DNA from 2 places in the Pinirhizobacter sp. genome. Region 2 is predicted to be linked to the other one. Evidence: predicted binding sites of a transcription regulator. Region 2 holds the regulator's gene; the other holds the start of a gene.
The links. The regulator sigma-54, encoded in region 2, starts transcription at its own class of promoters, with help from an activator protein. The targets are predictions, from matches to a motif close to TGGCACGNGCNTTGC.
Positions count from the first base shown of each region.

Region 1: a site for sigma-54 is predicted at 2,156-2,170, ahead of VGM61_RS03155 (flagellar basal body-associated FliL family protein). Genes of this name have one in related genera too.

Region 1 is NZ_DASYDG010000010.1:49,768-65,142, forward strand. It holds gene fliO (flagellar biosynthetic protein FliO) at 1-157, opposite strand, end outside; gene fliN (flagellar motor switch protein FliN) at 154-486, opposite strand; gene fliM (flagellar motor switch protein FliM) at 576-1,592, opposite strand; gene VGM61_RS03155 (flagellar basal body-associated FliL family protein) at 1,607-2,083, opposite strand; gene VGM61_RS03160 (flagellar hook-length control protein FliK) at 2,262-3,569, opposite strand; gene fliJ (flagellar export protein FliJ) at 3,586-4,011, opposite strand; gene fliI (flagellar protein export ATPase FliI) at 4,008-5,318, opposite strand; gene VGM61_RS03175 (FliH/SctL family protein) at 5,375-6,007, opposite strand; gene fliG (flagellar motor switch protein FliG) at 6,007-7,008, opposite strand; gene fliF (flagellar basal-body MS-ring/collar protein FliF) at 7,001-8,692, opposite strand; gene fliE (flagellar hook-basal body complex protein FliE) at 8,734-9,063, opposite strand; gene VGM61_RS03195 (sigma-54 dependent transcriptional regulator) at 9,397-10,803, opposite strand; gene VGM61_RS03200 (PilZ domain-containing protein) at 11,167-11,721, opposite strand; gene VGM61_RS03205 (hypothetical protein) at 11,782-12,006, opposite strand; gene VGM61_RS03210 (hypothetical protein) at 12,003-12,143, opposite strand; gene VGM61_RS03215 (flagellar protein FliT) at 12,150-12,452, opposite strand; gene fliS (flagellar export chaperone FliS) at 12,452-12,874, opposite strand; gene fliD (flagellar filament capping protein FliD) at 12,886-14,382, opposite strand; gene VGM61_RS03230 (flagellin) at 14,517-15,375, opposite strand, start outside.
Region 2 is NZ_DASYDG010000010.1:169,876-185,250, reverse strand. It holds gene ptsP (phosphoenolpyruvate--protein phosphotransferase) at 1-1,430, opposite strand, end outside; gene VGM61_RS03815 (HPr family phosphocarrier protein) at 1,433-1,702, opposite strand; gene VGM61_RS03810 (PTS fructose IIA subunit family protein) at 1,695-2,096, opposite strand; gene rapZ (RNase adapter RapZ) at 2,093-2,977, opposite strand; gene hprK (HPr(Ser) kinase/phosphatase) at 2,982-3,932, opposite strand; gene hpf (ribosome hibernation-promoting factor, HPF/YfiA family) at 3,992-4,312, opposite strand; gene VGM61_RS03790 (RNA polymerase factor sigma-54) at 4,443-5,921, opposite strand; gene lptB (LPS export ABC transporter ATP-binding protein) at 6,018-6,737, opposite strand; gene lptA (lipopolysaccharide transport periplasmic protein LptA) at 6,741-7,364, opposite strand; gene lptC (LPS export ABC transporter periplasmic protein LptC) at 7,393-7,995, opposite strand; gene VGM61_RS03770 (KdsC family phosphatase) at 7,992-8,540, opposite strand; gene VGM61_RS03765 (KpsF/GutQ family sugar-phosphate isomerase) at 8,570-9,580, opposite strand; gene VGM61_RS03760 (BolA family protein) at 9,755-9,997, shown strand; gene murA (UDP-N-acetylglucosamine 1-carboxyvinyltransferase) at 10,046-11,305, shown strand; gene VGM61_RS03750 (DUF3108 domain-containing protein) at 11,325-12,023, opposite strand; gene purN (phosphoribosylglycinamide formyltransferase) at 12,055-12,723, opposite strand; gene purM (phosphoribosylformylglycinamidine cyclo-ligase) at 12,728-13,765, opposite strand; gene VGM61_RS03735 (DUF2066 domain-containing protein) at 13,886-14,860, shown strand; gene VGM61_RS03730 (AI-2E family transporter) at 14,931-15,375, shown strand, end outside.

The DNA of each region.
Region 1 (15,375 bases), 120 kb from region 2:
TCATGGCCACGATGCCGGCCAGGCTCAGCACCACCCGCAGCAACTCCGCACCGGTATTGATCGGGGCGGGAGCGGCCATGGCGGCGGGAGCGGCCCGCAGCATGCCCGGCGCGGCTGCCATCAGCAGGGCGCCGAAAGAGGCAAACACGGTTTTCATCGCAGCTTGCGCACCCGTTCGGCCGGGCTGATCACGTCGGTCAGCCGGATGCCGAACTTCTCGTTGATCACCACCACTTCGCCGTGGGCGACCAGGGTGCCGTTGACGAACACGTCCAGCGGTTCGCCGGCGGCGCGGTCCAGTTCCACCACCGAGCCCTGGTTCAGCTGCAGCAGGTTGCGGATGGAGATCTTGGTGCGGCCCACTTCCATGGCCATGGTCACCGGCACGTCCAGGATGACGTCGAGGCTGACGTCGGAGGAGATGCCGGCCTGGGCCAGGACTCCGGCGTTCGACTCGTCCGCAAGGGCGGTGGCTTCACTGTTCATGTGCGCTTCTTCTCGTGATGGTTCATTGCCGCGCGACGGTTTATCGGCGGCTCACGAGAGGCAATGCAATGGGTGTGCCAACCCCCCGGTTACGCCGGGATCGGATCCGGCAGCAGCTCGGCCTGGTGCCTGGCCACGCGCGTACGCATCAATTGCTCAAAGCGGATCGCCTTGTGGCCATTGGCATTGCCCAGACGGCCGCGGAACACCGGCACGTCCTCGGCGAAGACCGAGGCGAATTCCGGCACGGAGATGGGAATGACGTCGCCGGGGCGCAGGTGCAGGAAATCACCAATGCTGATGCGGGTTTCGGCCATCAGCGACGACAGCTCCACCTCGGCGTCGAGAATTTCCTCGTGCAGGGAATGGATCCAGCGGTCGTCACGTTCGGCGCGGTCGCTCTGTACACCGGCGTCGAGCAGTTCGCGGATCGGCTCGACCATCGAATACGGCAGGGTGAGGTGGATTTCCCCGCCGCCGCCGTCCAGTTCGATATGGAAGCGCGAGACCACCACGGTTTCCGTGGGGCTGACGATATTGGCGAACTGCGGGTTGATCTCGGAGTTCAGGAACTCGAAATCCATCTTCAACACCGGGGCCCAGGCTTCGCCCATGGCGGTGAAAATCTCGCCCAGCACGATCTGGATCACGCGGTTTTCGGTCGGGGTGAAATCCCTGCCTTCTATGCGCGCGTGATAGCGGCCGTCGCCACCGAAGAAATTATCGATCACGGTAAACACCAGGCGCGGCTCCAGCACGCACAGGGCGGTGCCTCGCAGGGGCTTGATGCGGACCAGGTTGAGATTCGACGGCACCGCTAGCGAATGCACGTACTCGTTGAACTTCACCATGCGCACGCCCAGCACGGATACCTCGCATGCCTTGCGCAGCACATTGAACAGGTTGGCGCGGAAATAGCGGGCAAATCGGTCGTTGACCATCTCTAGCGTAGGCAGCCGGCCGCGGACGATGCGGTCCTGCTGGGTGAAGTCGTATTCGACGGCCATGCCCGGCGGCAGAGGCTCGTTGACCTCGGTCTCTACCGCACCGCCTTCCACACCGGCCAGCAGTGCGTCGATTTCTTCCTGGGAAAGCAGGTCGCTCATGGCGGGTCCTTGGGTTACTGCATCACGAAGCTGGTGAAATACACCGCGTCGACGCCGGGCTTGCCGGTTTTGTCAGCCACGATCTTCTGCACCGCGGCCAGTGCCTCGGCCTGCAGCTTCTGCTTGCCCTTCGCGTCGGTCAGGGTGCTGGCGTCCTGGCCGGAAAACAGCATCACCAGTGCGTTGCGGATCACAGGATCGGTGTCCTTCACCGCCTGGATGGCTTCCGGATCGTGCGACATCACGGTGATCCCCACCTGCAGGAAGCGCAGGGCGCGGTCATCCTGGAAGTTCACCACGAAACCCGGCTCCAGCGCCTGGTACAGCGCCTCGCGATGGACGGGCTTGGCCGCTTCCTCCGCGCCCTTCTTATGAAGCAGGAAGAAGCCGCCGGCACCCATGGCAATGACGGCCACAGCGAGGATGGCAAGGAGGCCGCCCTTGCCCTTTTTCTTGACGACGGGAGCGGCGTTTTCAGCGGTTGCGGACATGGAAAACCTCAAGCGTTATAGCAATGGCGAAAGCGTTCGCGCGGAACGTCCACGCCGGTCATGATGTTCGTTGCAAGCCGCGTGCCACGCCCTGAAGGGCTTTGCAATGCGGGTTTGCCTTAAAGCAGACGCGCCGGTTTCCCGACGCGTGTCGATATTCCGTTGCCGGGGCCGCCGGTCAGGCGAAGTCGTCGACCAGGGCGTTGGGCGCCCGGACGGTCGCCTGTTGCACGTCCGGCACATCGCCAGGCTCGCCACTGCCCTGCGCAACCTGGGCGAACGACCTGCCATGGTCCTGGCCGCCCTGCCCCGACTGCTGCTGGCCGACCTGCGCCTGGCCAAGTTGCAGGCCGTGGTGGGCAAGCATGGTGTCCAGCTGGGTGAGGGTCTGGTTCACCGCCTGCACGGCGGCGGGATGCTGGGCGGCAAAGGCCACGTCCACGCGGTTCTGGTGCACGCTGATCTTCACGTCCAGCTGGCCCATGTCTTCCGGATGCAGGCGGATGGACGCTTCCTTGATGTCGCCATTGCTCATCCAGGCGATCTGTTGGCCGAGCTCGTTGGCAAAGGCGGGGGTGCCGGCTACCTGGGTGCTTTGCAAGGCAGCCGGCGCCGATACCGGAATGGACGCTTGCGGTACCTGGCCCGTGGCCAATAGCGACGGGTCAGGCAACAGGGACGCCTTGGTCGCATCGGCCTTGTCGCCACTGCCCAGCAACCCTGCCATGGCGTCGCCGACCAGGCCGACTGCCTTGCCGACCACGCCCGTGGCGGCATCGGCAACGGTACCTGCCACCGCACCACCGAGCGAACTGGTGAGGGCCTGGGCCATCTTCGACGACGCCGTGATGGCTGCACCGATGTCGTCGGCGATGGCGGACTTGCTGTCGTTTGTGGCCGTGACCATCGTAGCCGTGGCCGACGTTGTGGCCGGCGCAGCAGCGGTAGTGGCAGCTGGCGCCGGTGCCGCGGATTGCTGGATCAACGCCAGCATGGCAGCGGCGATCGCCTGGCCGTTGGCGGGGTCGGTCGCGGGCTGTGCGGGTCCGGATGTCTGGTCACTTTTGGCCGTCTTGGCGTCGGCTGCGGGTTCTTCGTCGGCATCGGCACCTGGACCCGGGTTTTGTGCGGCCGCGGAAGCTGCGTCGGCCAGAGCCACGGCCACGCCGCCGGTGCCGTCGGCAGCCGTGGCATCAGCAGCATCGCCAGCGTCGGCCCGGTCGCCCTTGGCCTTGGCGTGGTGAGCGCCACCGCCCTGCTGGGGCGCTTGTGCTTGTGACTGTGCCTGTCCAGTTGTGTCGTCTTGCGTGCGTACCGGCGCAGAATGCTGCGGCGGATCTGCTTTTGGCGCAAGCGCAGATGAAGCATGCTTCATCGCATCGCCAAAGCTCGGTGCGTCGTCCCGGTCGGGCGTGGACGCAGATTGCCGCGTAGACGCCCGCTGCGGCGGATTGAGCTGGATGGAGGAAGGCGTCTGGGTGTTCATGAGGTTCTCATCGTCGTTAGGCCGGCTTGCGCTTGGTCTGCGAGCGCTCGTCGGCCTGGTTCTGTTCGCGGCGGTCCTCGGCCTTGCGTTCGGCATCGCGGTAGCGGGTGGTGACGGTGTCCAGGGCCTTGGCCCGGCCACGCGCTTCCATCCATGCCTGCTGCGATGCCGCCACGGCGCGTTCGCGTCGGGCCACCTCGGCCATCTGCTGGACGATGGCCATGTCGATGCGCTGCAGGAAACTCTGGCGATTGAGGATGCCGGCAACGTTGCTGCCGGAAGGGATGCTGCCGTAGTCGTCGCGGTAGCGACGCAGTTCATCGAGCTGTTGCTGGGCCATGGCCAGCTGGTTACGCTGGCCGGCCATGGCAAGCGTGGCTTCCTGCTCGCGTTTTTCAGCCAGGTCCACCACCGGCTGCAGGCGATCGGCACGCGAGGTCATGCGCGCTCAACCTGGGCCACGGCGCCGAGGCCCGCTTCGGCTTCCGCCAGGCCCACCGATTCTTCGGTCTCCTGCTGCAGGAACGCCGACAACTGCGGGTACAGGGCGATGGCTTCGTCCGTGCGCGGGTCGCTGCCCTTCTGGTAGGCACCCACGGCAATCAGGTCACGTTGCTGCCGGTAGGCCGAATACACCTGGCGGAAGCGCTGCGCCGACCGCATGTGCTCGCGCGACACCACGGCGGGCATGACGCGGCTGATCGAGGCTTCGATGTCGATGGCCGGGTAGTGGCCGGCTTCGGCCAGGTCGCGCGAGAGCACGATATGGCCGTCCAGGATCGCGCGCGACGCGTCGGCGATCGGATCGTGGCGGTAGTCGTCGCCCTCGGTCAGCACGGTATAGAAAGCGGTGATGGAACCGGTCCCGGTAGCGTCATTTCCGGCGCGTTCCACCAGCGCCGGCAGCATGGCGAACACCGACGGCGGATATCCCTTGGTCGCCGGCGGCTCGCCGATGGCCAGCGCGATCTCGCGCTGTGCCTGGGCATAACGGGTGAGCGAATCCATCAGCAGCAACACCCGCTTGCCCTGGTCGCGAAAATGCTCGGCCACCGCGGTGGCCAACTGTGCGCCGCGCAGCCGCGAGAGTGGCGGCGCGTCGGCGGGCGCCGCCACTACCACGGCGCGGCGACGGCCTTCCTCGCCCAGCGTGTGATCGACGAACTCCTTCACTTCACGACCGCGCTCGCCGATCAGCCCCACCACGACCACGTCGGCGTCGGTGAAGCGGGTCATCATGCCCAGCAGCGTTGATTTACCCACGCCGGAGCCGGCGAACAGGCCGATGCGCTGGCCGCGGCCAACGGTCAAAAGGGCGTTGATCGCGCGTACGCCGGTATCGAGCGGGGTGTCTATCGGCTGGCGCGACATCGGGTTGATCGGCTCGCGACGCAGCGGCGCGCGCTCGCGCACCATCAGCGGTCCCTTGCCGTCCAGCGGCGCGCCATCGGCGCCGATCACGCGGCCGAGCAGTTCATCGCCCACCGGCACGCCGGACGTGCCGGCGACCGGACGCACGCGCGCATTGGGCAGCACGCCGTGCAACTGGCCCGTGGGCATCAACAGCAGGCGACCATCGGCGAAGCCGACGACCTCGGTTTCAAGTTCGTTGCCGTCGGCGCCGGACACCATGCAGCGCGCGCCCACCGGGGCCTCGCAGCCGACGGCTTCCAGCGTGAGCCCCACTACGCGGCGTAATTTTCCTTCCGCTTGCAGCGGGCGAAGATGGTCCAACTGCGCGCAGCGCATGGCCAGCGCGTCGCTCCAGCGCTGGTTGCGATCCGGCGGAAGGGCGATGACGTCGCTCACGCCTCGGGTTCCTCGTCCACGCGATCGTCGCCGAGTACCGCATCGACCACGGTGGCCAGGCGCGAGCGCAGGCGCGCGTCGATGCGCGAATGTTCCGATTCCAGCCGGCAGTCGCCGCGATCGAGCGTGCGATCCTCGACGATCAGCCATGAATCTTCGGCGCTGTTGCGATGATCGCGCACCAGGGCTGCGTCGTCGGGATGCAGCACAACGCGGACATGGCGCTCGGCAGCCGGCAACACGTGCACGGCCTGACGCACCACCTCAATGATCTTTTCGGGCCTAAGGGAAATCTCCACGCCCAGCACGCGCTCGGCCACCACCGTGGCAAGCCACGCCAGTTCGCGGGCAACCGCATCATCCAACTCCGCCAGCGGACGGGCGGCGGCAGTGTAAAGCGCTTCCAGACGGCCGGTCTGCGACAGCAGTTCACGGCGCGCGGTGGCACGCCCTTCAACGAGCCCCGCGTTAAAGCCTTCCTCACGCGCCTGGCGTTCGATGGCCTCAAGGTCGGCGATCGTCGGCAACGGTGAGGGCTCCTCCTTGACACGGCGCACGGCCGGCTCGCCGACGGCCGGCAGTTCCCAGCGCTCGTAGGCAGAGGCCTCGTCGCGGCCAAGGACGCTCATCAGACGAACTCCTCACCACCACCGGTCAGGGTGATCTGGCCTGCATCGGCCAGGCGGCGTGCACTGGCCAGCACTTCCTTCTGCGCGGCGTCCACTTCGCTGACGCGTACCGGACCCTTCACTTCCAGGTCGTCGCGCAGCATATCGGCGGCGCGCTTGGACATGTTGCTGAAGATCTTCTCGCGCATCGCCGGCTCCGCGCCCTTCAACGCGGTGATCAGCGTGCCAGAGGCTACCTCGCGCAACAGCGCCTGCATGCTTCGGTCGTCGAGGTCGGCAAGGTCGTCGAAGACGAACATCAGCTCTTCGATCTTCTCGCCGAGGTTTGAATCGAGCCCGCGGATGGAGGCCATCAGTTCGGCTTCGCGCGAGGCTTCCATCGAGTTCAGGATGGCCGCGGCCGCCTTCAGGCCGCCCACCGTGGCCGACTTCATCTTGTTGCTTGTGCCGGAGAACTGGCGCTCCATGATTTCATCGAGCTCGTCCAGCGCATGCGGCTGCACGCCGTCGAGAGTAGCGATGCGCATGACCACATCCGAGCGCACGCGCGGCTGCAGGTAGGCCAGCACCTCGGCGGCCTGGTCGGGCTCCAGGTGAGCCAGCACCAGGGCGATGATCTGCGGGTGTTCCTGGCCGATCATCTCGGCAATGGCGCGGCTTTCCATCCACTTGAGCGACTCCAGTCCCTTGGAACTGCGGCCCAGCAGGATACGGTCGATCAGGCTGCCGGCCTTGGTTTCGCCCAGAGCGTTCACCAGCACCTTGCGGATGTATTCCTCCGTACCCACGCCCAGCGCCGTGTGCTGGCCAAGGTCTTCGGTGAGGCGTGTGATCACGCCGTCGACCTGTTCCTTGGACACGTTTTTCAGCGCCGCCATGGCGGTGCCGACCGATTGAACGTCGCGGGCATTCAGGTGCTTGAGCACCGTGGCCGCGTCGTCTTCGCCAAGCGTCAGCAGCAGGATCGCCGCACGTTGGGAACCACTCAATGCATCAGCCATCTTCAGCCACCCAGCTCTTGACTACCTGCGCAACCTGTTTGGGATTGTCGTTGGCCATGCGCTTGGCCAGGCCGATCTTCTGTTCGTAGGCGAGGAGTGCCGGGGCGCCCTTGCCCCTTTGCGTTTCCAGCTGTGGCGAGTCGCGCTCGTCGTCGTCCACCATCACCGACACGGTGGGCACGGGACCTGCCAGTGCCGGCTGCAAGCCGCCGACGCTTGGCCGCATCGCCGTGCGCATCATCGGGCGGATGACGAAGAAGGCCACGGCCAGTGCCGCCAGCACGCCCAGCGCCTGCTTGATCAGGTCGAGCATGCCCGGCTTCTGCCAGAAGGGAATATCGATGCCCACGTCGTCCACCGGGGTGGCGTGGAAGGCTTCGTTGATCACGCTGACGCTATCGCCACGCGCGGCATCGAAGCCCACGGCATTCTTTGTGAGCGTGGTCATGCGCTCGATTTCTTCCGGGGTGAAGGCAACGCTTCCAGGCTTGCCGTCCTTGCCCACCACTGATTTGTTGTCCACCACCACCGCGACGGTCAGCCGGGACACCTTCCCTGCCGGGTCCACCACGTGGCTCACGGTGCGGTCGAGTTCGTAGTTGCGCGTGGCACTGTTGCTGCTCTGGCTGGGTTCGGTGGCCTGTGCGGTGGCGGTCGCCTGGGGGGCACCGGGCTTCTTGCCTGCATCGGGTTTGGCCGCGGTGGCCTGGGCGACGGTGTTGGGCGGCTGGTTGGACAGCGCACCCGGCACGCCACCGGCAGCGGTACCGTCATGGCGCGTATCGCTGCTGGTCTGCTCGCTGCGCAGCGCCGGATTGTCGTGGTTGAACACTTCGCTCGCCTTCTCGGTGTTCGAGAAGTCGAGGTTGGCAAACACCTGCGCGCGCACCTTGCCGGCGCCCACCAGCGGCGTGAGCAATTCCTCCACGCGGGAGGCGTAGGTGCTTTCGATCTGGTTGGACAGGCGCATGCGCGTGTCGCCGATGGCCGCCGGGCTGTCCGGATCGGCGTTGGTAAGAAGCTGTCCTGCCTGGTCGATCACCGAAACGTTACGCGCATCCAGACCCGGCACCGACGAGGACACCAGGTGCACCACCGCGGACACCTGGCCGGCATCGAGTGAACGGCCCGGATACAGGGCCACCACCACCGACGCGCTGGCTGGATGGTTGTCGCGGATAAAGGCCGAAGGCTTCGGCAGCGCCAGGTGCACGCGCGCGCCCTTGACCGACTGCAGGCCGCCGATGGTCTGGCCAAGGTCGTTTTCAAGCAGTTGCTGGTAACGGCTCCGCTCGGCCATGTCGCTCATGCCGAAGGGAGAATCCGACTGCGCCGTGGCGCCACCCTGGGACGCGCCCTGCGGCAGGCCCTGCGAGGCAAGTTTCAGGCGCATGGCTGCCACGTCGGCGGCCGGCACGAATACCGACGCCCCATCGGTGCCAAGCTTGTAGGGCTCGTTGGCCGCCTGCAAGGCCTGGGTAACGGCGGCGGCGTCCTTCTGCTCGAGGCCGGCGTAAAGCATCCCGTAGTCGGGCGTGCGAGACCACATCACCACCGCTACGCCGATGGCGACCGCGGCGGCAATGCCGGCCATCAAGGTCAGCTGGCGTGCCACCGGAGTGGCGGCCAGGTTCTTGAACGATGCCAGCCGGGAATCGGTGGTGGCGACGGGGTTATCAGCCATGGGTGAACAAGTCCGTTAGTAGAAGGGTCATGAACAGTCGCTTAGAACGACATGTTCATGATGTCCTTGTAGGCATCAACCATCTTGTTGCGTACCTGGGTAACCGTGCTCAGCGATAGATCCGCCTTCTGCACCGACAGCATCACCTGGGCCAGGTCCACGCCCTTGTCGCCTCGCTCGAAAGCGGCAGCCTGTACACCAGCGGTCTTTTGCAGGTCCGCCACGCTACCCAGCGACTGCTTAAGCAGCGCGCCGAAGTCCGACGGGGCCGCGGAGCCGCCAATGGTGTTGATCTTCGCCGACGGCAATTCCGTTACCGCCGTCATCCGGCGCATCTGGGAAAGCAGGCTGTTTACGTCGATCGTGGTCATGGCGGTTTTCCGGCGCGCGTTGGCGTTTGGACGGTGCGATGCACGTGGCGTGCCAAAGCAGCGATGGACGGTGAGTGACCCAGCAAGAAGACAAGAAGGTGGGCAGTACGTGGTCAACGCACTACCGATGGGGCTTTTCTCCGGCACAAACCTGTCCTGGGCGGGCCGCCAGGCACCACCAGAAGTAGCGATTGCCGAAGGATCTGCCGACGCGGTTACCGACTGCGTGGCTGACCTGCCGCTCCCTAAGGGTGCACGCCAACTGGCGCACTGCCCACCTTGTTGCCTTCTTTATTCTTGTCCAGGGCCGGAAGAAGACCTCCGGCCACCAGGTCAAGCGGTGATCTGCACGGCGTCGTTCAGGCCGTACTTCCGCAACTTCTCCACAAGCGTAGTGCGCTGCACGCGCAGCAGCTTGGCCGCATGTGCCACCACACCATTGGCCGAATCCAGTGCCTGGCGGATCAGGCCGATCTCGATGCCAGCCAGGTGGTCTTTCAGATCCAGGCCGCCGGCCGGCAAAGTGGCTGCATCGTTGCCGCTGGCATAGGTGTCGGCAATCACCGGCTGCTCTTCCATATAGGCCAGCAGCGCCGCGCCGCAGATGTCTTCCACCACCGATGCACCGCGATATTTTTCCGGCAGGTCCGCTGCGCGGATCTCGCCGTGCGGCAGCAGGATGGCCATGCGCTCGACAAGGTTCGACAGCTCGCGAACGTTACCGGGCCAGGCATAACCGCGCAGTGCTGCCAGGGCCTGGCCTGAAAACCGGACATTACCCAGGCCACGCTGGGCAAGTCGGTGGTTGAATTCACCGATCAGCGAGGAAAGATCGTCCAGGCGCTCGCGCAGCGGCGGCATCTCCACCGGGAAGACATTCAGGCGATAGAAGAGGTCTTCGCGGAAGACACCGTCCTGGATCGATTGCTCAAGATTGCGGTGGGTGGCGGCAATGATGCGCACATCGCAGCGCTGGGGCTTGTTGCCACCGACACGCTCGAAGGTACGTTCCTGCAGCACACGAAGCAGCTTCACCTGCATCGGCAGGCTCATGTCGCCGATCTCGTCCAGGAACAGCGTGCCGCCTTCGGCCAGTTCAAAGCGGCCCTTGCGGGTGTTGATGGCGCCAGTGAAGGCCCCCTTCTCGTGGCCGAACAGTTCGCTTTCGAGCAGTTCGGCCGGAATGGCGCCGCAGTTGATGGCGATGAAAGGCTTGTCGGCGCGCGGCGAGCAATCGTGGATGGTGCGGGCCACCAGTTCCTTGCCCGTCCCGGACTCACCCAGCACCAGTACCGAGGAATCGAACGGGGCTACCTGGCGGATCAGGCTGTTGACGCGCTGCATCGGGGCAGACGCACCGACGAAACGGCGATTGGCGTTGGCTTCGTCGGCCAGCGCTTCGAACGTGCGAAGGGCGGCGGCAAGGCGGGCATAGCGCAACGGGAAGTCGACCAGTTCCGCGCCGCGATGTTCGTTGACGGCAACCAGTTCCGCGGCCATCGGGGCGTCGGCGGCTACCAGCAACGGCAGCTTCGATGCCTTGGCACCCAGCGGGCCCATGGCCACCGACAGTGCATCGTTGCCGCCGATGGAGCCGACGAAGACGGCCATCGCGGCCACCCCCTCGACATCGTCGTGGCCGACACGGCGCGGCTCGTAACCCATGAAGGTAAGTGCGGCGGCCAGTGACTCGGCGCGGCTGTTGTCAGGCTCGACGACCAGAATGATGGAAGACTTCACGACCCTACCCCTTGGTGCGAATGTGATGACCCGTCGGCGGCGCCGGACGGGCTCTTGACCCTCTACATGGATGGATAGATCAAGAAGCGTGCCATCGCCGGAAATCCGTCGCACAACGTCGTGCTGGCGGCAGAAAAGCGCCACGAACCTCGTGGATTTCCGACGGCGTTGCCGGAACGGGGCAGCCACTTGCACGGCGTGGGTCAGAAAGTGACGCTACCGCCAGCAATGACGACACGCGTCGCAAATGTGACGCAGTGTGTCCAAAGCACGTGAAAACGTTTGATGCAAGGCGGTTCAACGGCCCTCGATGGGGCCGGTTGACGCGGGCTCGGGACGGCTTGACAAGGCGCCGGACGGCGCCTAGCGCACCATTTGCTTGGCTTCGGCCACCTGGCGGCGGTGCTGGCGGAACACCAGACGCTCCATGGCGTCGCGGACTCCTTCGGAGAGTCCCTGGAAAGCCACCAGGCCGACTTTGGCGCCCGGCGCATGGATCACCTGGCCGGGCAACTCCAACGGCAGGGCACGGCAGGCATCGAAGTGGATGCGCAGCATCACCCGCTTGCCCGGATCGGGAAGGATCCTGCGCGGAAGTTCCGCCGCCCAGGCGTTGAAGCGCACGTCCACCCGTGGTGGCAGGGCGGCCGACGGCAGGGCCAGGCGGTTGACCAGCTCGATCACCGCGTTGAGTTTGGCATCGATGCGGGAAAGTTCCTGCAGCACCGCGCCGTCGTCCTCGAGGGTGTCCGCACGGCGCTCGGTAAGGGAACCCACCGTGGTCAGCAGGCTGGCATTGCGCTCATTGAGCAAGGCAAGTTCACGGGCCTCGGGGGCCTCGGCCAGGGTGCAGGACGCATGCAGCAGGGCCTCGTAGGCCACGCGATCGCTGAACTCCCTAAAGATGTCCTGACTCATATGCTGCCCGCTCCCCATTTGTTGAGGTGACGATACCCGTTTTGTGACGTGGCGCACATATTAGATGTTGTCGCGCGCTTCCCGCGCGCGGGTCTTTGTCATCGCATCGATGGCAAGCATGGCCTTGATGGACTTCAGCATACCCTCGTCGGCGGGCAGCGGGCCCTGCAGCAAGACGGCGCGCTCAGCCTCGAGGACGGCAACAGCCTGCCAGTCGTGACGCGTCGCCGCTTCATGCATGGCACCGGTGATGGCCAGGGCCCGCTGAACCACGTCAAGACTCATGGCGTTGGTACCAGCAATTGCGAGCAGAGTTCGCCGAGCACGCGGTCGGCCCGGTCCAGCCGGACCAGGACCGCATCGATCAACTCCCGGGCATCGTCGACCGGTTCGGGCAAGGCTTGCGGCGCGGGGGCTTGCATGGCACGTCAGCTTCGGGCGGCAGCCAGGTAGGCGCTGGCGCCACGATAGCCCTGCCCGCTCTGGCCGAGCTTGCGCGCCACCTCGGCCCGGGCCATGGCGGCGTGGCCTTCGATCGCACGGTTGCACTCGAGCATGCGGCGAAGCAGTTCCACGCTGGTGGCATCGGCCGGATGTCCCTGGGCCAAAGCCTCGGCGCGCACGGGTTCAAGCGTTGCCACGGCATCCCAGTCACCGGCCGAAGCCGCGGTGAGCATGCTTTCACTGGTGGTCACGGCCAGGCGCAGGGCATCGTGGTGGGTGGCGCTCATCACGCGGCGCCCGACTTGAGTTCGGCCAGGTACTGGCTGCGGATCTCGCGCCAGCTGTCACGGATGGGACCGAGCAGGCGGGCCGATTCGGCCAGGGCGGCATCGTCGTTATGGGCCTGTGCCGCCAGCAGGCGACGGCCGATATATTCGTACAGCGCTTCCAGGCGGCCGCTAAGCTTGCCGCCCTTGGCGTGGTCCAGGCTTGAGCGCAGTTCCACCACGATCGCCATGGCCTTCGATACGCTGATCGCCTTGCCGCCCAGGTCGCCGCGGCCCAGGTGGTTGCGTGCCTGGTTGATGCGCTCGATGGCGGTGTCCAGCAGCAGCATGGTCAGCTGGTGCGGATCGGCATCTTCCACGCGCCCGTGTACCGCATTCTGCTGGTACATGGCGCTGGCGCTACGCGGGTAACCGTAGGACATGACCTTATTCCTTAGTTGTTCTTGGTGTACGTCGCTTCCAGCCCGGCCAGTGCCTTGGTCAGGTACGAGCTGGTGGTGTTCAACGTCGACATCAGGGTATCGAGCTGCGTGTACTGGGTACGGAGCATGGATTCATACGTGGACATGCGCGAGTCAAGCGCGGTCTGCTGCGTGTCCAGGCGGGTCAGGCTGGCCGTCAGCGCCGTGGCGCGGGTGGCGATGATGCCCGAGGGCGCGATCAGCGTATTGGTGACGTTGGCAAGCTTGGTGGCCAGGCCATTGGTGCCGGAGAAAAGATCACGTACCCCGGCAGGGTTGCTGGCCAGGGTGGCATTGAGCTTGGCGCTGTCGAAGCTCATCTGCCCGGTGGAATCGCGCTTGATGCCCAGGTTCGCAAGCGTGCCGATGGAGTTACCCGGCACGGCGCCATTGATCAGGCTCGCCACCTGCCGCTTCACCGAATTGAGCATGCTGTCGCCCAGCAGCACGCCGGACGTCTTGCTATTGGGATCGTAGCTTTCCAGGGTATCGACGGTAGTCTGGTAGTCGTTGTAGGCGTCGACGAAATCCGATACGTCTTGCGCGACGCCACTGGTGTCCTGGGCCACGGTGAGCTGACTGGTACCGGTGGCGGTGAGGTTCAGCGTTACGCCGTCAAGCACGCCGCTTACATTGTTACTGGCGCTGGTGGCGGGAATGCCGTCCACCGTGAGCTTGGCATCCTGCGCGACACCCGTGCCGTCGGTAGCCGGCGTCGCCAGCTGGTTGGCGAAGGCGAGCAACCCATCGCTGCTGGTGGCGTTGGCACTCACCGTAAAGGCATTGGCCACGCCGGTCTTGGTGGAGCTCAGCAGCAGCTGCGAACCATTGGCGCCGTTCACCACCGTGGCCTGCACACCCGGGTTGCCGGTGGCGCCATTGATGGCGGCAGCGATGTCGGCCAGGCTTGCCGTCGCCGACACCGCCACATTGATATTCTTGCCACCCACGCCGATGGTCAGCGTGCCCTCGCCTATTGCATCCTTGGCGCCGTAGGTATCGCTGGTGCGCTTCTGCGCGGTGGCCAGTTGCGACACCACCACGTTGTAGCTGCCCGGCTGGGCGGAGGTGAGCGTCGAGGTAGTGCCGATCGACGTATTCGACAACGTGGCCGCATACGTGCTGTAGGTGGTGGCCTGGGAAAGCTTGGTGATTGCGCCGTTGAGGTTTGACAGCGCCAGCTTCAGGGCATTGATGCCCACCAACTGGGCATTGGCCGTCGTTGTCTTGTTGTCGATCTGGTTCTGCTCGCCCGCCTTGCGGGCGTTGACCAGCGCGGTAACGATCGAATCCACATCCAGGCCCGAACCGATGCCGGCGGCGCTGATCAAACCTGCGAGGTTCGTCCCGGTGCTGCTGCCCGAGCTGCCCGATGCACCCGACGCGCCGCTGCTGCCCGACGAGCTCGTGCCCAGCTGGGCAAGCAGAGAGCTCAGGTCGGAACTTCCAACGGTCGACGTGGTGGTCATGATGTGTCCTTCAGGGCTTCGTGTGTTTCGTTGCACGAGATGCCGGCAAAACCCACGCCCGGTGCATGGGCTTTGCCGGCATCTTGCAATGGCGCGGCGGCTTTCACCGCCGCGCCATGCAATGCTTCAAACAGTTACTGGAGAAGCTTCAGAACCTGCTGCGGCTGCGAGTTGGCCTGCGACAGCACCGAGATACCGGCCTGCTGCAGCACCTGGGCCTTCGACAGGTTGGCCGTCTCGGCCGCAAAATCCGCGTCCTGGATGGTCGACTGTGAACTGGTCAGGTTGGCCGATTCGGCCGACAGCGTGCTGATCGTCGACTGGAAACGGTTCTGGATGGCGCCCAGGTTCGAGGCCAGGTTGCTGACCGCGGTCAGGGACGTATCGACGCGGGAGATCAGCGCATTGGCGTCATCCACGGTCTTCACATCGCCGCCAGACAACGAACCGCTGACTGCGCCGGAGATCGCACCGCCGGTGGCGATACCCGAAGCGCCCGAACCGGTGCCGACGGTGACGTCGAGCGCGGTGGCCGAGTACAGGTTGATCTTCTTGCCGTCGCTGCTGACTGCGGCGGACACGCCGGAGTTGGAAGCGTTGATGGCGTCGGACAGGTCCTGGATGTTGGCGAAGGTACCCGTCACGTCAACCGTGCCGGAGGTGGCACCGGCGCCCGTGGCGATCGAGAAGTCACCCGAACCCAGGGTCACCGAGGCGCCGCTGGCGAACAGGGTGGACAGGTCGTCGGTGGACGAGGTGGCGATGGCGCCCACCTGGTCGGCGCGAACGCCCTGGCCCAGGGCCACGGAGATGGTCTGGCCGACGTTGGCACCGACCTGGAACGAAAGCGAGCTGGTGGAACCGTCCAGCACCTTGGTGCCGTTGAAGTCCGTCTGGTTCGCGATGCGGGTGATTTCCGACAGGCGCTGCTGCACTTCCGTATCGATCGCGGCGCGGTCGGTATCGGTGTAGGTGCCGTTGGCGGACTGCACG
Region 2 (15,375 bases):
CCCAGTGCATCATTGTTGCGGTCGGCGGCCAGCACATATTGCGCCAGGTCGTTGGTACCGATGGCAAGGAAATCGGACTTCTCAAGGATGCTGCGTACGCCGATGGCCGCCGCCGGGACTTCGATCATCGCACCGATGTCGATGCGCTCGGGCAATTCGTGCCCCTGCCGGCGGAGGTCTTCACGCGCCTGCCGCACCAAGGCGCGCACGGCGGCCATCTCGCCGGCATGGGTGACCATGGGCACCAGGATGCGCACCGTACCGTAGACACCCGCGCGCAGGATGGCACGCAACTGCGCACTGAAGACATCGGGGTAGCGAAGGGACAGCCTTACCCCGCGCACGCCCAGGGCGGGGTTATCCTCGCCACGGATCACAAGACCGGCGGCATCGGCCTTGTCGGCGCCCAGGTCCAGCGTGCGGATGGTGACCGGTAGGCCGCCCATGCCAAGCAGTACGTCGCGGTAGGCGATGAACTGTTCTTCTTCGCCTGGCAGGCCGCGCTGGCGCAGGAAGAGGAATTCAGAACGGTACAGGCCGATGCCGTCGGCACCGCGGTTGCGTGCCTGGGCAATATCGGACGATTGTTCGGCGTTGGCAAACAGGCGCAGGTGCACGCCGTCGCGGGTTTTCGTCGGCGCATGCGCAAGGCGAGCCAGGCGCCGGCCCTCGTTGGCGGCTTCGCGCTGCCATGTGCGGTAGCGCTGGAGATCCTGCGCGGTGGGATGGACGATCACCTCGCCCTTCTCACCATCGACCAGCACCAGGTCGTCGTCGTTGATAGCCGAGAGCGCGTCGCGCACGCCCACCAGCATCGGCAGGTTGAAGCTGCGCGCCAGGATGGCGCTGTGCGAATACACGCTGCCGGCCGAACCCACCACGCCAAGCAGGCCGTGGCCGGTGTAGTTGGCCATGTCCGCCGGCGCCACGGTGTCGGAGACCAGGATCTCGCCCACGCGCGAGGCGAGCTTGCGCTCCTCGGCACTGGCCTGTTGCTGCAGCGCCGCCATGACGCGGCCGATCACCTGGTCGATGTCCTCGCCCCGGCTTTTGAGGTACGGGTCGTTCATGGCATCGAACACCGCGGCCAGGCGGTCGCGCTGCAGTTTCAGCGCGGCGCCGGCGCGGTAATGACCTACCCGGACCAGTTCATCAAGGCCACGAAGCAGTTCCTGGTCGTCGAGCAGCAGGCTGTGCGCGTCGATGAAATCGCCCACCTCGCGGGCCAGCGCGCCGTGCAGCTTGCCGCGCAACTCGTGCAGTTCCTGGCGCGCGGTGTCCAGCGCCATGTGCAGGTGCTCGATTTCAGCTTCCACCTCTTCGCTGCGCAGCGGCGTGGTATCGACGTGGAAGATGTTCGGTTGAACCAGGCGCGCGCGCCCGAGCGCCATGCCGGGGGCTGCGATGGCACCGGTCAGCTGCCGGCGCACGATCAACCGCCCTCGTCGAACTTGCGGTCGAAAAGCTCGACCACGGCGTTCAGGGCGACTTCTTCATCGGCGCCGTCGGCGCGCACCAGCAACGGGCTTCCCAGTCCCGCGGCCAGCATCATGACGCCCATGATGCTTTGCGCGTTGACCTCACGCCCACGGTGCACCAGCCAGACAGTTGACTTGAAGCCCTGCACCAGCTGGACCAGCTTGGCTGAAGCGCGTGCATGCAGGCCCAGGCGGTTGGATACCACGATTTCGCGCTCAAGCATGGTCGATGAAGATTCCCCCGCGGCCGCCGGCGGCAGCCACTTCGACAAGTTCGGACAAGGTTTTTTCCGGATAGTTGAGTACCCGCAGCAACATCGGCAGGTTCAGGCCCGACACGCAGCGGATGCGCACGCCCAGGTCAGCCAGGGACAGGCCGATATTGCACGGGGTGGCGCCGTAGAGATCGGCCAGCACCAGCACGCCGTGGCCGCTGTCCAGTTCACGCGCATGTTGGGCGGTGAGCGAACGCATGATGTCCGGATCGGCATGGGCGGGTACCTCTACCGCCGCCACGTGCAGGGGCAGCCGCGGCATGACGTGGCGTGCGGCCGAAATCAATGCCTGGCCCACCGCCTCGTGGGTCATCAACAGCACGCCAACGCCGGTGTCGCTCATTCGAGTTCCCGGTGGAAGGTGAGGGCGCTGCCGCGGCGGTTGCGGAAGTGTTCGGCCAGTTTCTCCACCAGGTACACCGAGCGGTGGCGGCCACCGGTACAGCCGATGCAGATGGTGACGTAGCTGCGGTCGTCCTTCTCGAACTGCGGAAGCCAGTTTTCCAGCCAATGCACCGTGTCGTTGAAGTACTGCTCGACCAGCGGTTGTTGCTCAAGGTATTCGCGCACGGGAGCATCCTTGCCTGATAGTGGCCGCAGGCGGGCCTCCCAATGGGGGTTGGGCAGGCAGCGTGCGTCGAAGACGAAATCGGCATCCAGCGGCAAGCCGCGGCGGAAGGCAAAGGATTCGAACATCAAGGTCATGCCATCGCTGGCCGCCGCGTACCCGGTGGCGATCAGGCGGCGCAACTGGTGCACGTTCAGTTCGCTCGAATCGAGCACGCGTTCGGCGATCGCGGAGAGCGGTCGCAGCAGCTTGCGTTCGCGCGCAATTGCATCGGCCAGCGACAGGCCTTCCGACGACAGCGGGTGGCGCCGGCGTGTTTCGGAGTAGCGCTTGATCAATACGTCGTCGCGGCTGTCCAGGAAGATCAGGTGTACTTCCACGCCCGTGGCCGCGATATCGGACAGCACGCTGGGCATGCGCGAAAGATCCGCCTCGCGGTTGCGCACGTCCACACCCACCGCGATATGGGTTTGCGGGCCGTGCTCGCCCTGGCTCACCGCGGCCACCAGCTGGGGGATCAGCGCGGCAGGGAGGTTGTCCACGCAGTAGAACTCGAGGTCTTCCAGCGCGCGCAGGGCGACCGTCTTGCCGCCACCGGACATGCCGGTAAGCACGACCAGGCGAATGGATTTGGGATCGATGATGTTGGGCGTCATGTGTTCACCACGGCGGCAGGCGGCGCATCTGGTGCGCCTGCCGGTCCATGAAGGTCTGTGCCGGATCGATGCCTTTGCTTTTGAGCGCCTGGCTGCGTACGGCGGCCTCGACCAGCACGGAGAGGTTGCGGCCCGGCGCTACCGGGATGGTGATCATCGGCACGTCGACATCCAGGATACTGCGGCGGCCGACGTCGCCGGTGATACGCGTCATGGCGTCGGTGTCCTCGCCCTCGCGCAGCGGCTTCAACTGGATCACCAGGCGCAGGTATTTCGACGGCTTCACCGCGGTGTGCCCAAACATCTCGCGTACGTTCAGCACGCCCAGGCCACGTACCTCCAGCAGATCCTGCAGCAGTTCCGGACAGGCGCCGTCGATGACGTCAGGGGCGATCAGGGTGAACTCGGTGGCGTCGTCCGCCACCAGGCGATGGCCGCGGCTGATGAGTTCAAGTGCAAGCTCGCTCTTGCCGGAGCCTGATTCGCCCGTGATCAGCACGCCGATGGAAAACACTTCCAGGAATACGCCGTGCAAGGTGACACGCGGGGCCAGGGTACGGGCGAGGTGGTATTGCAGGTAGGTCAGCAGTTCATGCCCGCGCTTGGAGCTGAGCCAGAGCGGGGTATCGGTTTCCTCGGCCATCTCGCGCAGATCCGCCGGGACGGGTTGTTCCTTGGTGACGATGAGCGCTGCCGGGCGGTAAGCGGCGATCTTCTGGATGGCTTCCCAGCGTTGGCGCGAATCGCGCCCATCGAGGTAGTTGAGTTCCTCGGTGCCGATGATCTGCACCTTGTTGGGGTAGATCACATTGAGGTAGCCCACCAGCGACGGGCGACGGGTGACCGATTGCCCATGTTCGAGCACGCGCCCTTCACCGCGCAGGCCGGCGATCCAGCGCAAGCCCATGCGCTCGTGGGTGCTATCGAACAGTTGTCGGGCGGTCAGCCGGTCCAAGCGTGGGGTGTCCCCGGGTAAGCAGGCCTCATTGTGCCATGCACCCGGGGTGCCCGGGGTCAGACGTGGTTCATTTCCCGCGCTTCGCGCTGGTGGTGGTCGCTTTGCTTTTCCTTGTGCTTGCGCAACTGTGCGACGAGCTTTTCGGCCATGGTGTCGATCGAGGCGTACATGTCCTGCTCTACGGCTTCGGCGTGCAGGCGGTTGCCGGACACCAGGAGGGTGCCTTCGGCCTTCTTTTCCGCGTCGTCGACGCAGAGGACCACATTGAGGCCCGTAATGTTTTCGTAAAGGCGTTCCAGGCGGTCGAGCTTGGATTCGACATGGGTACGCAGGGCATCGGTGATGTCGATATGGTGGCCGCTAAGCTGAAGTTGCATGGTGTCTCGCCTCCTGTTGCTGCGGGTCCGGCCGGATTCTGGCGGCCGGTGAACGGCGGTGCCGCTATCTTCAAACACTTCTCTTATAAGGATTGGGACGGCTGGACTGGGCTCAAGTTCCCTTGGGTGATTAACCGGCGCGCACGCGGTCCGATGAACTGGGAATCCGCATGCCTTCGCGGTATTTGGCCACCGTACGGCGTGCGACCTGAATGCCGCGTCGATGCAGGTCTTCGGCCAGCGCCTGGTCGGAAAGCGGCTTGCGAGGGTCTTCGCCTGCGATGAGCTTGCGCAACATGGCCTGGATCGCGGTGGCCGAGGCGCTGCCGCCGTCTTCCGTGGCGACACCGGATGAAAAAAAATGCTTAAGTTCGAAGGTGCCGCGCGGCGTGTGCAGGTACTTGCGGGTGGTGACGCGCGAGATGGTGGATTCGTGCATGCCCACTTCCTCGGCCACTTCGCGCAGCACCAGGGGGTGCATGGCCTCCGGGCCGTAATCGAGGAAGGCGCTTTGCCGCCGAACGATGACCTCGGCGACCTTCTGCAGCGTTTCGGCGCGAGACTGCAGGCTCTTGAGCAGCCAGCGCGCTTCCTGCAGCTGGCCCTTCATCCAGCTGGCGTCCTCGCCGCGGGCGCGGGCGATCAGGTTGCAGTAGTGCTGGTTCAGTCCCAGGCGCGGTTGGCAGTCGGGATTGAGCGACACCAGCCAGCGGCCGTTCTCGCGCCTTGCATAGGCGTCAGGCGCGACGTACTCGACCGGCGTGGCGTCCAGCGCGGCACCGGGCCGCGGGTCGAGCGAGCGGATCAGTCCCAGTGCCCCGGCGACGTCCGCTTCGTCGCAGCGAAGTTTGCGCGCGAGCTTGCCCGAATCGTTGCGGGCGACCAGTTCCAGCTCAAATTCCACGATGCGCAGGGCGACGTCGCGGAAGGCGGTATCCGGGGCGAACTGGCGCAGTTGCATCGACAGACAGTCGCGCAGGTCCAGGCTCGCAACGCCCGTAGGGTCGAAATGTTGCAGGCGTTTGCGCACGGCTTCGATTTCGGCCGCATCGGCATGGAAGTCGGTGGGCAGGGCGGCGGCGACCGCATCGATGCCCTCGTGCAGGTAGCCGTCTTCGTCCAGTGCGTGGATGATCGCCGTAGCGATGGCGTGGTCGCGCGGGGTGAATTGCGAGAGGTTCAGCTGCCAGGACAGGTGTTCGGTAAGGCTTGGTGCCGAGGCATTCTGCGGTTCGAAGCCGTCGTCCTCGTCGCCCTGGTTGTTACGGCTGCCGCCGGAGGAATAGTCTCCCGCCTCGCCATGGCGGGGCTCCGATTCCCAGTCGCCATGGGTATCGTCCACGTCAGGCGGCGACTCCACCGTTTCCTTCTCGGCGCTCGCCTTCGGGGCGACATCGATGAAGCGGTCGGATTCGAACTCCTCGTCAGCTTCGCCCGCTTCAGCCGGCTCGGCATCTTCCTCGAATTCAAGCAGCGGATTTCCCTCGGCGATCTGCCGAAGTTCAGCCTCGAGCTCCAGCTGCGACAGCTGGAGCAGGCGGATGGCCTGTTGCAACTGGGGCGTCAGCGTGAGCTGTTGGTTGAGGCGAAACTGGAGTCCGGGTTTCATGCCTGCCATGGTCGCCTAGTTCCCTGCCATCCTAGCGCGTCGGCATAGGGCCGGCCAGCAGGCCCTTTGGCCAGATGACCGGATTCGGCACGGGCGCTACAGGCGGAATTCACGGCCCAGGTACACCTCGCGGACCTTCTCGTCGGCGAGGATGTGTGCCGGGGTGCCACGGGATAACACCTCGCCGTCGTTCATGATGTAGGCGCGGTCACAAATGCCCAGGGTTTCACGCACATTGTGATCGGTGATCAGCACGCCGATGCCGCGGTCCTTCAGGTGCCTGACGATGCGCTGGATCTCGCCGACGGAAATCGGGTCGACGCCGGCGAAGGGCTCGTCCAGCAGCATGTAGCGAGGTTTGGCGGCCAGCGCGCGGGCGATCTCCACGCGGCGACGTTCGCCACCGGACAGGCTGATGCCCTTCTGGTCGGCGATGTGGCCGATCTTGAGTTCGTCGAGCAGGCCTTCGAGCTCCTGCATCTGCTGCTTCTGGTTGAGGTTTTCACGCAGCTCCAGCACGGCCAGGATGTTGTCCGTGACCGAAAGGCGGCGGAACACCGAGGCTTCCTGGGGTAGGTAGCCGATGCCCAGCTTCGCCCGCGAATGCATCGGCAGGGCAGTGATGTCCTGTTTGTCGAGTTTGATCGTGCCGGCGTCGGCCTCGATCAGCCCGACCACCATGTAGAAACACGTGGTTTTGCCTGCGCCGTTGGGGCCGAGCAGACCCACCACTTCGCCTTCGCGGATGGAAAACGCGAAATCACGCACGACCTGGCGCGCGCGGAAACTCTTTTGCAGGCCCTGGGCTGAAAGCATCGGTCAGGGCTTGGCGGCAGTGGCGGCGGCCGCTGGTACGGTAGCGGGCTTGGCAGTCGGAGCGACAGCGAGCTTGCCTGCCGCCGGCGCCTTCGGGGCGGCCTTCGGCGTTGGCGTGCAGTTGGGCACTGACTGCGGGCGCGGCGGCGCAGGCTGGCCGGGCGCGGCGGCCTTCGGCTTGGGCAGGAACTGCATGGTCACCAGGTTGGTGTCGCCGCTTTGGCCGGTCATGTTGCTGGTGTCGGTGTGGTAAACGAGTTTGTCGCCGTTGGATTCGCCGCGGCCCTGCTGCTTCACCCAGGCGTTGGTGGTGAGGGTGACCACGTTCTGTTCCACCACGTAATCGATGTTCAGGGCATGGCCGTCGACGTTGTTGCAGTTGTCGTCGATCTCATGGAAGGTGGCGGGCTTGCCGTCGACGACGGCACGCAGCACCTGGTTGTCGGCGTCCAGGTAGATGTGCGCGATGTCGCCGGTGACCTTCAAGGTGCCCTGGGTCATCACCACTTTGCCCTTGTAGACCACCAGGCCGTTGGTACCCTGGGTGGCATCGACCGACACGCCCTGGGCGTTGATCGGTTCATTGCGGTCGCTTTGCCTGGCGCTGGCGCCGAAGGCCGTGAGCATGCTTGACAGTCCGAGTGCCAGGAGCAGCCTAGGGCGTGCGCTTTTTTGGCATGAACGAGCTGTGGACGTCATCGAGGAGCTCCAGGTGCTTGGAATCGAGGTTGGCCCGCATGCCAACGCCCTTCATTGTAGATGTTCCCTGCACGATCGTGGCGGGGGCGTCGGTGGCCAGGCGATTCTCCTTGGGCCAGGAAGTGACCTCGGAGGTATCCATCTGGGTGGCCGCCGTGGTGCCGAAAGCGTTCCGGTGCATGTGAACCTCGCCCTGGAGCTTGAGGATATCGCCGCCGGAGTCCACCCAGCCGTACTGGGAATGGCCTGTCCAGTCGGGCGTGCCCGCTTCCTTGGGAGGCATGCGGAAGTCCGGGGAAATCAGGTACAGGGCGTCATCGCCCTCGCGGCGGTCGAGTCGGGGCGCATGCAGGCGGAAGCTGAAGGCGCCTTGCTCGTTCCAGGAATCGAGGATGAAGTTGTGCAGCACATAGCCTGAGCGGGGTGGGCCGACGAAGTCGGACACCTTGGCCCGGGGCTGGATGTACCACGACACCAGGGTCGCGGTAAGCGCCGCCACGGTCAGTGCAACGACGGCAACCGGGACTTTCCGGTCGCGCAGGTACAGGCGCAGGTTCAAAGCCAGTGTTCCAGTTCACTGTCGGCCTTGCCCTGGGCAGCCAGGATCAGGTCGCAGGCTTCGCGGGCGGCGCCGTGGCCGCCGGCGCGGCGCGTGACATAGTGCGCGTGCTCGGCCACCGTCGGGTGTGCATCGGCCACCGCCACGGCCAGGCCCACCATGCGCATCGGGGCAAGGTCGGGCAGGTCGTCGCCGATGAAGGCCGCCTCTTCGGGCGTGAGCCCAAGGGCGTCGAGGATTTCCAGCACGCAGGCCCGTTTGTCCTGCTGGCCCTGGTAGAGGTGTTCGATGCCCAGTTCCTCCGCACGCAGGGTAACCGGGTGGCTGATCCGCGCGGTGACGATCGCCACCTGCACCCCGTTTTCGTGCAGGCGCTTCAGGCCCAGGCCATCGTGCACGTGGAAAACCTTGGTCTCAAGACCATCCTCGCCCACGAACAGGCCGCCGTCGGTGAGGGTGCCGTCCACGTCGAAGACGGCCAGCCGGATACGGGCGGCACGGGCGCGGATGGCGGCGTCCAGGTCACTGAAGTGGCGGTAGGGCATGGTGGGGCCGGGCGGAGGCGGGAGGCGAATCAGACCACGCGGGCCCGGAGCAGATCATGAATGTTGAGCGCGCCGACGACCTTGTGGGATTCATCGATCACCAGCAAGGCGTGGATCTGGTGTTTCTCCATCAGCTGGGCCGCCTCTATCGCGAGTCGGTCGGCGCCGATGGTCTTCGGGCCGCGCGTCATCAGCTCGGCCACCGTGGCATTGCGCAGGTCCACCGCGTGGTCGTCCAGGGCGCGGCGCAGGTCGCCGTCGGTGAACACGCCCAGCAGGTGGCCGGCATCGTCGACCACGGCTGTCATGCCAAGCTGCTTGTGGGTCATTTCCATCAGCGCCTGGGTGACCGAGGCGCCCGGCGGCACGCGGGGGATGGCGTCTTCCTTGTGCATGATGTCGGCGATATGCAGCAGCAGCCGGCGGCCAAGGCTCCCGGCCGGGTGTGAACGGGCGAAATCATCGGAGGTGAACCCACGGGCCTCGAGCAGGGCCACGGCCAGCGCATCGCCCACCACCAGTGCCGCCGTGGTGCTGGCGGTGGGTGCCAGCCCCAGCGGGCAGGCCTCCACCGGAATGCTCACGTCGAGGTTGAGGTCCGCTTCCCGGCCCAGCGACGACCGCACGTTACCGGTCATGGCGATCAGCGGGATGCCCTGGCGTTTCAACACCGGCAGGATAAAGAGCAGTTCGTCGGTCTCGCCGGAGTACGAGATGGCGATGACGATATCCTGCGGCTGGATCATGCCCAGGTCGCCGTGGCTGGCTTCGCCCGGGTGGACGAAGAACGCCGGCGTCCCGGTGGATGCCAGGGTAGCTGCGATCTTCCGGGCAATATGCCCGGACTTGCCCATGCCTGAGCACACCACGCGGCCTTCGCACTTCAGGATCAGCTGGCAGGCGGCGACGAAGTCGGCATCGATCCGCGGCTCGAGCAGCCTGATGGCCTCGGCCTCGATGCCGATCACGCGCCGGGCACTGGTAACCAGGGCGGCGGGGTCCACGGCAGCGGGGGCGGGCGGGGCGATGCGTGCGTTCATGCGGGCCTATGCTTGGGATGCTGTCGTTTCTGCGCCACAGATTTTCCATTACCATGGCCGCTTGTCATTCTATCCTCTTTGTCATCGCCGGGTTGCGGACCCCTTGGGACGCCCCGCATCCGGGCCCATCCGGGCCTGGAAACGCGATAGACCACCCCATTGCTCAAGGAATTTATGGACGCGGCCACCATCGGGGCTCTGATCGAACAAGGCTTGCCCGGCGCCCGGGCGAACGTGCGGGGCGACGACGGCGTCCACTTCGAGGCCGAGGTGGTGGCCAGCCAGTTCGCAGGCAAGCTGCCACTGGCGCGTCATCGGCTGGTGTACGCCACACTTGGCGACCTCATGGGCGGGGCCATCCATGCCCTTGCGCTGAAAACCCTTACCCCGGATGAAAGCGCCGCGCGCGGTCCGTAACCCGAGCCCGCGCCACCCTTCGTTCACGTTTCCCCCTTCGAGTCCACCATGGCCAAGATCCTCATCACCGGCGGCGAGCCGCTCAACGGCGAAGTCGCCATTTCCGGCGCCAAGAACGCCGTCCTGCCGATCCTTGCTTCCTGCCTGCTGGCCGACGAGCCGGTAAGCATCGGCAACGTGCCGCACCTGCACGACGTCACCACGTTCATTGAACTGCTTGGCCAGATGGGCACCCGCCTGGTGCTGGACGACCGCATGAAGATGCACGTCGATCCGCGTTCGACCAACAGCACCTGCGCGCCCTACGACCTGGTCAAGACGATGCGCGCGTCGATCCTGGTGCTCGGTCCCCTGGTGGCCCGTTTCGGCCATGCCGAAGTGTCGTTGCCCGGCGGCTGCGCGATCGGTTCACGCCCGGTGGACCAGCACATCCGCGGCCTGCAGGCGCTGGGCGCCGAGGTCGTGGTGGAAGGGGGCTTCATCCGTGCCACCGCCAAGCGCCTGAAGGGCGCGCGGGTGGTGATGGACATGGTTACCGTTACCGGTACCGAGAACATCATGATGGCCGCGACGCTGGCCGATGGCACCACGATCATCGATAACGCGGCGATGGAACCGGAGGTCGTCGACCTGGCCAACTGCCTGATCGCCATGGGCGCGGATATCGAAGGTGCGGGCACGCCCACCATGACCATCCACGGCGTGGAGCGTCTGCACGGTTGCCATTACGAAGTGCTGCCCGACCGCATCGAAACCGGCACCTTCCTGGTCGGCGCCGCGATCACCGGCGGCAAGGTGCGTTGCCGCAACGCCCGCGCCGATACGCTGGATTCGGTCCTTTCCAAGCTGGAGGAAGCCGGCGCGCATATCAGCACCGGCGACGACTGGATCGAGCTGGACATGCGTGGCCGCAAGCCGAAGGCGGTGAACATCACCACCGCGCCGTACCCGGCGTTCCCGACCGACATGCAGGCCCAGTTCACCGCGCTCAACTGCGTGGCCGAGGGTGTGGGCGTGATCACCGAAACGGTGTTCGAGAACCGCTTCATGCATGCGCAGGAGCTGCAGCGCCTGGGCGCCGATATTCGCCTGGAAGGCAATACGGCCATCATCAAGGGCGTGGGCAAGATGAGCGGCGCGCCGATCATGGCCACCGACCTTCGCGCCAGCGCCTGCCTGGTGCTGGCGGGCCTGGTGGCCGAGGGCGATACCACGGTCGACCGCGTGTACCACATCGATCGCGGCTACGAGAACATCGAGGAAAAACTCGGCGTGCTCGGCGCGAAGATCCGCCGCCTGCCGAACTGAAATTCCGCCGTGCGCAGGTTTACTGCGCGCGGTAGGACACCAGCATCAGGGTGAGATCCTGGTCGCCCTGGGTCATCTTCACCGGCACGGCGTATTTCGACGGTGCATACCAGGCAGTAAGGCCGCGGTCGGCGTCGGTGCGGGTCATCTTCACGGTGTCGAAGCTGCCGGCGGGTACCTGCACTTTTTCCTTGCCCGTCACCTTGTACTGCTGGTTCTCGACGCTCGACTTCACCGCCACCGGCAGGGTGACCTGCTGCTTGCCCGCCTGCAGGGCAAGCCCCAGGGCGAGGCTTGCCAGGTTCCTTTCCACCATGCCCGGCACGGCGGCGAAGGTGTAGTTCTTCTTGCCGTCATCGACCGTGGCCTGCTTGCTGGCCCAGTCCACTTTCAGGTGGCGTTCCTTGGTTTTGATCGACGCGTCCAGGCGATAGTCGTAGCTCACCGATTCAGGTGTGCCGCCGGTCCAGCGGAACGTGGATACTTCGCTGGTATTGGCAGCCACCATCGCAGCGAGGCCGGCTGTGCCCTTCGATGCCGTGCTGAAGGCGAACTGGCCGTTCCCGGCGGGTTTCAGCACGACGGTTGCTTCGCCCAGCGGTGATCCGCCCTGGAGCACCTGGTACTGCGCGGTAAAGGCGTGCGGAGTGGCGGCGCTGGCGGCCTGGACAGCGAATCCGGCGACTAGGGCGGCGGCGATCAGGGTCGTTTTGGTCATGGGGCGAAAGTCTACCTGCGGCGCCTGAACCTTAGGTGGCGTCGAGCAGGCTTCCGGTGTCGTCCAACGTCAAGGGCGTGTGGATGATGCGTCCATCGAAGGTGGGTTCCCCCTCGTTCCAGTGGATACGGCCGGATGCGATGGCGCTTACCACGGCGGGCAGCAGGCGGTGCTCGTGTACCAAAAGGCGCGCTGCCAGGGTGGCTTCGGTGTCGTCCGGGCCAATGCTGATGCGAGCCTGTGCCAGAACCGGACCGCCGTCGAGTTCGGCGGTGACAAAATGCACGCTCGCACCATGCTCGGCGTCGCCTGCGGCCAGCGCCTGGGCATGGGTGTGAAGTCCGCGGTAGAGCGGCAGCAGGGAAGGGTGAACGTTCACCGCGCGTCCGGCCCAGGGCACCAGCACCGATGGATGGATGATGCGCATGTAACCGGCCAGCACCAGGAGGTCCGCACCACTGGCAGCGAGGGCATCGAACAGTGCACGGTCGAACGATGAACGATCGGCGTATTCGGCGGGCCGCAGCGCCAATGTGGGCACGCCGGCCTCAGCGGCCAGGCTAAGCGCGGCGCAGTTGGGTTTGTCGCTGGCTACCAGGACGAACCTGCCGTCGATGCGTCCATCGACGCAGGCGCCGAGCAGGGCCGCAAGGTTGCTGCCGCGCCCGGACGCCAGCGCGGCAATGCGCAGCGCGGGCATGGTGTCAGGCGATCCGGACGCGCTCGTCGCCGCTGGCACGGACGACCTCGCCGATCGGCCAGCTGGCGAGGCCGTGGGTGGCAAGGATCCGGGTGGCGTCGGCCACGGCCTCACGCGGCAACAACACGGTGAAACCGATGCCGCAGTTGAACGTGCGCCACATTTCCGTCTGCGCCACGTTGCCTTCGCGCTTGAGCCAGTCGAACACCGGAGGCAAGGTCCATGTGCTCGATTCCAGCGCCACGCCCAGGCCATCGGGCACGACGCGGATGATGTTTTCGGTGAGGCCGCCGCCGGTGATATGTGCCATGCCGTGCACCGGTGTATCGCGGTGCAGCTGGAGCATGGCCTTGACGTAAATAGTGGTCGGCGCCATCAGCGCGTCGCCCAGCGTGGTGTCACCGACCTTGTCGCCCAGTGGGCTGCCGGCGCGGGCAAGGATGCGACGGATCAGCGAGTAACCGTTCGAATGCGGGCCCGACGACGCTACGCCCAGCACGACGTCGCCAGCAACGATGGCGCTGCCGTCGACCATGCGCGATTTCTCCACCGCGCCCACGGTGAAACCGGCCAGATCGTATTCCCCGGGCGGGTACATGTCGGGCATCTCGGCGGTCTCGCCGCCGATCAGCGCGCAACCGGCCAGTTCGCAACCCCGGGCGATGCCGCCGACCACGGCCACGGTGGTTTCGACGTCCAGCTTGCCGGTGGCGAAGTAGTCAAGGAAGAACAGCGGCTCAGCGCCCTGCACCAGCACGTCGTTGACGCACATGCCCACCAGGTCGATGCCGATGGTGTCGTGGCGGTTCAGTTCCTGGGCCAGTTTGAGCTTCGTGCCCACGCCGTCGGTGCCGGAAACCAGCACGGGTTCTGCATATTTCCCCGACAGGTCGAACAGTCCGCCGAAGCCGCCCAGCCCGCCCATCACCTCGGGGCGGAAGGTTTTCTTCACCAGCGGTTTGATTCGCTCCACGACGGCGTTGCCCGCGTCGATGTCCACGCCGGCGGCACGATAGGTGAGCGATTCGTTCTCGGAGGACATGGGGCGGGTCTTGGCGGCTTGGAAACGGTCGATTGTACCCGCAAAGCAGGCCCCTCATTAGACGAATGGAGCCCCATTGGGCACACTTGCCTTCCTCGAAGGCTCATCATGAGACCCGCCATGCGCACCCGTTGGATCGTTCTGTTGCTGGCCTTGCTGGTGGTCCCGGCGTTTGCCCAGAATTCCCCCTATGCCGTCACCGTTCCGGTGAACGACACCGCGGCGGCCAGCCGCGACGATGCCATTGCCGCGGCACTCACCCAGGTACTCACCCGCGCCAATGGCGGCCAAGATCCCCGCTCCAAGCCCGGCTACGCCGATGCCATGAAGCAGCCAGGTGCCCTGGTCCAGCAATACCAGTACAAGAAGGGCCAGCCGGGTTCGGCGCCGCTGATGCTGGAAGTGAGTTTTGATCCGGCGGCGATCCGCCGTGCTTCGGGCGCGGCCGACCCCACGGCCGGCGGCACGGCGAACACGTTGCTTGTGATCGTGCGCAATGGGCAGGGTCAGCTGATGGACCCCGATGCCCTTGCCCCGTTGGCGCAGGCGGCCCAGGCGCGCGGCTACCAGACGGTATTTCCCCCAGCCGAAGGCCTGCCCGCGGCTTCGTCGGTGAGTTCGGCCGACTCCGCCACGGTCGCTGCGCTTACCGCGAAGTACCACACCGGGCTGATCCTGCAAGGCCGCATAGACCATGGCAACGCCGACTGGACCGTGCTTACCGGCGGCAAGGCGCAGGCCTGGCAGGACAGTGGCGAGGCCGACGATGCCCTCCTGGCCAACGGCGCGAATACGGCCGGCGACCGCATCGACCGCCAGCTGGGCGCCAACTCCTCCGTCGGCAATGCGGCCAGTGTCTGGGTGTCGGGGCTGAAGTCGGCCACCGATTTCGCCGCCCTGATGGGCGCCCTGCATGAGGACCCCTCGATTCGCTCCGCGGTGCCGGCCCAGGCCGACGGCGACGGTGTACTGCTGCAGGTAAAGGGCAATGGGTCGTTACGTGCCCTGGCTTCCGGCGTGGGCGCTTCAGGACACCTGCTGGTGGCTCAGGGCGGCCACGATGGCGCCACCATCAACCTGCGCTGGATCCCTTAAGGGGCGTGCGCACCACCCTCACGGGCTTTCCCCGACGATGCAACCACCTACCCAAGGTCATCCCCCGCCGATGCTGACCCCCGACGCTTCACGCCGCTGGCAGATGCTGGCGCTCGTCGCCGTGATCTGCTTCCTGGTCTGGTTGCTGGCACCGGTACTGATGCCCTTCGCCATCGCGGCGATGCTGGCGTACCTGGGCGATCCGCTGGCCGACCGCCTGCAGCGCCTGGGCATGGGCCGCACGATGGCGGTGAGCATCGTCTTCAGCGTGATCGTGCTGATCACCATTGGTGCATTGCTGCTGCTGGTGCCACTGATCCAGCGCCAGGTGGCGAACCTGTACGACAACGTGCCCACTTACGTGCAGTGGGGCCGCAACATCGCGTTGCCGTGGATCCAGGCCAAGTTGCATCTTGATCCAAGCACTTTCGACTCCGACCGCATCATCGCTGCGGTGAAGGAGCATATCGGCTCGGTAAGTTCGATCGTGGCGAGCACAGTGGCCCGCATCTCGC